Linked DNA regions of Prochlorococcus marinus CUG1415. The protein of the gene in region 1 binds, or shares a complex with, the protein of each later gene. Links are inferred from orthologs where the notes say so. Each region holds a gene or a part of one and is shown on either strand. Other genes may lie near its edges.

Evidence for each region. The genes of interacting proteins can lie anywhere in the genome.
Region 2: the proteins of mrdA (region 1) and rodA are in contact, whole or in part, in a crystal structure (PDB 6PL5), measured with the Thermus thermophilus proteins. The link is inferred for Prochlorococcus marinus CUG1415 from one-to-one orthologs. Residues at the interface, in WP_223903432.1 of Thermus thermophilus: Arg4, Ile5, His6, Leu8, Ala9, Phe12, Ala15, Leu16, Leu19, Gly20, Arg22, Ala23, Trp24, Leu26, Gln27, Val28, Tyr31, Tyr34, Leu36, Leu43, Thr45, Asp47, Lys156, Gln157, Gly158, Ser160, Val184, Leu201, Glu202; in WP_223903423.1 of Thermus thermophilus: Phe161, Val165, Phe168, Val169, Leu172, Pro198, Tyr199, Glu202, Tyr211, Arg212, Asp213, Gln220, Val221, Gln223, Ser224, Ile226, Ala227, Ile228, Gly229, Ser230, Gly266, Phe267, Val270, Leu274, Tyr277, Gly278, Leu281, Phe285, Leu289, Arg297.

What each region holds. Positions count from the first base shown.
Region 1 is NZ_JAAORL010000001.1:55,472-58,447, reverse strand. The notes cover bases 76-2,974. They hold mrdA (penicillin-binding protein 2), read left to right. Parts: upstream 76-622; coding sequence 623-2,326; downstream 2,327-2,974. Other genes in these bases: HA143_RS00265 (diflavin flavoprotein), read right to left, coding at 2,891-2,974; HA143_RS00270 (NAD(P)H-dependent oxidoreductase), read right to left, coding at 2,349-2,873; HA143_RS00280 (hypothetical protein), read left to right, coding at 357-524; HA143_RS00285 (hypothetical protein), read left to right, coding at 76-271. In the rest of the region: more of HA143_RS00285, read left to right, coding at 1-75; more of HA143_RS00265, read right to left, coding at 2,975-2,976. UniProt on the Escherichia coli protein: Catalyzes cross-linking of the peptidoglycan cell wall. Responsible for the determination of the rod shape of the cell. Is probably required for lateral peptidoglycan synthesis and maintenance of the correct diameter during lateral and centripetal growth.
Region 2 is NZ_JAAORL010000002.1:519,634-522,623, forward strand. What follows is about bases 69-2,981. They hold rodA (rod shape-determining protein RodA), read right to left. Parts: upstream 2,203-2,981; coding sequence 934-2,202; downstream 69-933. Other genes in these bases: HA143_RS08985 (sensor histidine kinase), read right to left, coding at 69-934; HA143_RS08995 (Mrp/NBP35 family ATP-binding protein), read right to left, coding at 2,206-2,981. Also shown: more of HA143_RS08985, read right to left, coding at 1-68; more of HA143_RS08995, read right to left, coding at 2,982-2,990. UniProt on the Escherichia coli protein: Peptidoglycan polymerase that is essential for cell wall elongation. Also required for the maintenance of the rod cell shape. Functions probably in conjunction with the penicillin-binding protein 2 (mrdA).

The sequences.
Region 1 (2,976 bases):
AATGGCGATCATAAAAAAGATTCCTTTCGAAAAGTGGGTTACAAAATCTTTCGCCAAAAACGCGAGATTATTAGAAAATGAAAAAAGAAAATTTCAAAGAGAAAGATTTTTTAGTAGTTGGAGGGATTGGTTTAGTCTTGAAAATACTCAACAAGCTATTGTGCCATTCATTGTAACGATATTTATTGCCTCATTCATTGGATGGTCTTTAGGAATATCAAAGAATAGTTGTAATCCTTATTTTGAACAAAATATAGATCAATTAAATTAAATTTTTTATGATATTTTATCAGTATGGGACTTAATATTATTTTGAAAAAATAAATTTTTTATTTAAGATTGTATTAACTGGAATAATGACTTTACAAAGTATAAGTTTTATGAGTGAAAATTTGACTTCAAAAGATATTGAAAATGATGAGTTTAATCTTAATACTGAAGATATTGATTACAAAACTTTAATAACTAGACTTAAAGAGATAAAAACAACAATTTCTTTCTTGGAAAAAACAATATTTAAATAAATTTCAAATTTTTGATAAAAACCAGCCCTAATACAAAACGTATTTCATTAAAGAGACAACCTTTAGTCCTATTTATTTTTTCTTCTATTTCGTTTTTATTGATTTTATTTAGATTAATTTTTTTACAACTTTTCAATTATGAATCTTTTAAAAAAATGTCTGATGAGAATAGGATTAGACTTATTGCTTCTCAACCAATACGCGGAAGAATATTGGATAAAAATGGTTATGTTTTAGCAGATAGTAGAGTTAAATATTCTTTAATAATAAAGCCTCAATCTGTAAATAAAAGCAATTGGGCACAGCATAAATTAAGTATTGCTCATTTATTAAATATTGATAGTAATTTAATTCAAAAAAAATATTATGAGGGCCTAAAAAATCAAAAACTTGCAGTAACTATTCTTGATGATTTAAATGTAGATCAATTAATAAAATTTAAGGAAAATGAAGATAATTTATTTAGTTTTGAAATAGCGACGAAATTAATTAGAAATTATCCTTATCAATCTGTTGCTGCGCATGTAATTGGTTATACTCAGCCAATCACTGAAGCAGAATATAAATTTTTATCTGAGAAGGGTTATAAATTAAATGACTTAATAGGGAGAACTGGCATTGAATATGTTTACGAAGATTTCATAAGAGGTGAATGGGGAGGAGAAATGGTTGAAGTAAATTCTTTAGGCAAATTTCAAAGATCATTGGGTATAAAACGATCACAACAAGGTAATGATATTGAATTGACAATTGATATAAATTTGCAATTAGTTGCTGATGAAGTTCTTAAAGACAAAAAAGCTGGAGCGATAATAGTTATGGATCCAAGAGATGGTGCAATAAGAGCGATGTCAAGTAAGCCTACTTTTGATTTGAATTTCTTTTCAAAGGATTTTAAGCCTGAAAAAGAATATAATAAGATATTTAATTCTCCTGAAAAACCTCTTTTTAATAGAGCATTAAATGCTTATGATCCAGGCAGTGTTTGGAAAATTGTAACTGCTTTAGCTGGCTTAGAAAGTGGCAAATTTCCTAGTGATACTATTCTAGATACAAAACCATGTATCACTTATGGGAGTCAATGTTTTAGGGAACACAATGATTTAGGCTTTGGGGCTATAGGTTATGAAGATGCTTTAAGAGTTTCAAGCAATACATTTTTTTATCAAGTCGGATATGGTGTAGGAGTTGATGAAATTCATAAGGTGTCCAAAAAGCTTGGTTTTAATTCTTTATCTGGAATTGAAATTTCTGAACAAGAAAATATAGGATTAGTAGCTAGTAGCGCATGGGCTAAAGAAGGTAGAGGATGGGGCCAACCAGGTAGAACTCCTTGGGTTCCCGAAGATATTGCGAGTATGTCTATTGGACAATTTGTTGTACAAGTTACTCCTATGCAAATAGCTAGAGCATATGCTGCGATTGCAAATGGAGGTTATCTGGTGACTCCCCATTTAGCTAAAAAAGGTCAAGTAAATCTTTCAGAAACAAAAAGTATTAAAATTGACATTGATCCAAATAATATCCAGTTGATAAAACGCGGTCTCAGGAAAGTAGTAGAGTCAGGTACTGGAGTATCAATTAATTATGGAGTTTCGAATTTACCTCCAGTGTCAGGTAAAACTGGAACTGCTGAAGATGGCGAAGGTGGTTTAGATCATGCTTGGTTTGTTTGCTTTACTCCTTTTGAAAAGAGTGAGTTACTTGTAGTGGCTTTTGCACAAAATACTCCCGGTGGTGGCTCTGTTCATGCACTTCCTATGGCAAGAGAAATTTTAAAAGTTTGGAATGAAAAAAAATGATATTAATTTTTAGTTTTAAAGTTTATATTTTTAATTTTTTCATCTGTAAAAGTCTTTGAATAATATCTTCAATAGTTTTGACATCTATAGGTTTACTATATGAGGACAAAAGTTGTCGCCCTAATACCTGACTTCCTAAATGCACTAATTGAATACGTAATGAGGTAAGTAGTTCTAAGCCTATGCCCCCAGAGAATGTTGCAATTGCAATTGGTTGACCATTAAATAAATTCCTAAAGTCATCTCCAGAAATAGAAAGCCATGCTATTAAGTTGGAGAGAATAGGAGGTATAGATCCATTATATTCAGGAGCACAAATCACCCATTTTTCTATTGAGAAAAGCTTTTTTTTAATTTCTTGTATTTCAACTGGAATATTCTCTTTGTTATGAATTCGTGGATTAAATAGTGGAATATCAAGAGTGGTAAGATCTAAAATTTCAGAACTTATTTGATTTTCATTACTTTTTTCAAGGAATTTTTCAGCAAGTTCTAGATTTTTTCCACAACTAGCTGTAATGATTATTAGATCTTTTGATTCAGTCATACATTTGATACATAGATTTAGTAGTTGGCACCACTTTTACGGTGATGAACTGCTGTTAGACAATCGGATTTTAGTATATTACCGTGTAGTACTTCGGCGTATA
Region 2 (2,990 bases), on another replicon or contig:
AAATTTCGGCTAAATTTATTTTTGCCAAGTTATTTAATGAAGGAAATTCATTACTTACTAATTCTGCTGCATTAAAGATTAAACCAAACCTATCAATTTGTTCATTACATTCATTATCTATTTGAATTAAACGATTTCTCATTGATTCATCCATATCATATTTTTTTAAGGTAGAACTTATTAGGGTTCTTATTGTTGCTAAAGGAGTTCGTACTTCATGAGAAATTGCACGTAATAATTTTGCTTCAGTTATTTGTACATTTTTTTCATTGTTTGTTACAGAATTCTGAATATTGTGGTTTGGTCCAAACTTTGCTAATTTTGCCGATAATATTGGCCAAAAAGATTTTTCAAATTGATTATTAATATTAAGATTACCTAAATTATTAATTGCATTACGAAATTTAACTCCTTCCTCGTAATTTTCTTGATTTAATTTCGCATGCATTAATTCAATTGAAATCTTTAAGCTTTCTTTATCACATTTCATTAATAGGATTTTCTTATCTTTTGCTCCTGCAACTGATAATATGCATTGAAAATTTGGGGTTAATATCATCAAAAAAGGTTCATATCCATCTTTTTGGCTAAGATTTAAGACTTTATAATTATTAACTAAATCAAAATCTTTTTTCATCTTTTCTGAATTATTGACTGGTAAAAAACCTGCAGTCTCATTTTGAAAGTATGGAAACCCCTCCGGTGACCACAACCAACCATGAAGTTTATTAAAAAATTTCTTATCGTTAAGAGCAGGTAAAGGTGAAGCAACCCAAATACCACCCTGTTGGTAATTCTGAGAAAGGAACTCTTTTTGAATAACTTCTAAAGATGCCCACCACATTCTTCGGGAGGTATCATCGTCCACATATATAGTTTGAACTCCTTTAATCAAAAGGGCTTGAATTTTTTTTATAGTTATTTGTGATTTCATCAACTTTTTAGTGATCTAGAACGTTTCAATATAGATAAAACAAGTCCAATAGATATAAAATTAGTCACCAATGACGTTCGACCATAGCTCATGAAAGGAAGGGGAATCCCAGTAACTGGTCCTAATCCAATAGTCATAAATAAGTTAATAATTATTTGAAATAAAAAAGTTGAGGCTATTCCAATAACAATTAGAGATTCAAAGTTAGTCCTAGCAATTGTTGCAGTATTAATAAGTTTTTTAATCAAAAAAAAGAACAAAAATAAAACTATCATGCAACCCACAAAACCCAATTCTTCGCCTAAAGCACTGAATATAAAATCAGTATGTTGTTCCGGTATAAATTGCAAATTAGTCAGCTTACCTTGTAGCAAACCAGTCCCAAATAATCCTCCAGAACCAATTGCAATTTGACTCTGTATCAAATGATATCCGCCACCTAATGGATCTCTATTTGGATCTAAAAATAAAACTAATCTATCTTTTTGATATTCTTTTAAGCCATATTGCCACAAAATTGGTGTCAATTTTGCCACTAATAAATGAAACGAAATAGCAACAGCAGAAAAAATAATTTTCTTTTTCGAAGATCTATAAGCAAGATATCCTATAACTGGAATCCAGAAAATAAGAAGAGTTGGTAAGGTTAGATATAATGTAGAAGTGATAATACAAAACACTAATATCAAAATCCACTCTATGGGCATTTGCGACCAATAGAGCATCACACCTGTCAAAACAAGTAAAACTAAAGAGGTACCTAAGTCCGGTTGAAAGAAAATTAATAACCAAGGAATAACTACTACTAATAAGGGCAATACTAAATCTCTTATTGTTAAAATTATTTTTTTGTCGAGTACTAAAGCAAGAGTTAATACAGTACTAAGTTTAGCTACTTCTGAAGGCTGAAAAGAAAAGATGCCAAAATTTAGCCATCTTTGAGCTCCAGAAACTGAAATCCCAAAAAAATAAATTAGTAATAAGGATATTAAAGTACACAAATAAAATGGAACCAAATACTTTCTAATTCTCTCTAACGGTATATAAGAAATAAAAAATGCTAAAAAATAACCTAAAAAACCAGTTAGGATATGACCTAAATAGTTCGATACTAAAAAATCATCCTGAATACTTTTTATTAATAAACCCGAAATAATAACTAGAATTAGCGGAATAATTATTAGTGGAGAAAATAAAAAACCTCTATTAAAGTTGTCTTTTTTTTGTAAAAATCCTCTGTTATTTAATAAATAAATTCTCCTAAACATCAATTAACTATTAACAAATTGGTTCTTAATTAATTGAGCTAAATTACCAAATACAACAGAACTTTCTTTATGAGGCTGGCTTATTGAGATTGGTACACCTTTATTACTATCATCAACGAGAGGGATTTCAATAGGAATTTGGGCTAATAATGGTAAATCGTTTTCTTTAGCTAATGTTTGTCCACCACCTTTACCAAAAATTTCATATTTTTTACCTGGCATATCTGGAGGAATAAATACTGACATATTTTCTACAATTCCCAGTAAAGGTACTCCGAGTTGTTTAAACATTGCTAATCCTCTCCTTGCATCTTGCAAAGATACTTGTTGAGGAGTAGTGACAACTATAGCTCCAGAGATAGGCACAGATTGAGAAAGGGATATTTGAGCGTCTCCTGTTCCTGGAGGCAAGTCAATAACCAAAAAATCAAGATTATTCCATTCAACTTGGTACAAAAATTGTCGGATAATACTATTAAGCATTGGTCCTCTCCATATAACTGGCTGACCTTCTTCTATGAGGAAACCCATTGATACCAATGAAATTCCATATTGATTTATTGGTATTAACCTTTGATCACTGCCACTACCCTCTGTAACCTTTGGATTCTGTTCGGCAACTCCCATCATTGAGGGAGTATTAGGTCCATATATATCCGCATCCAGCAAACCAGTTTTTAAGCCTAATTTAGCTAGAGAACAAGCGAGATTAACTGCAATGGTACTTTTACCAACTCCACCTTTACCACTGCTAACAGCTATGATGTGCCGAATCCCATCAATCTTCT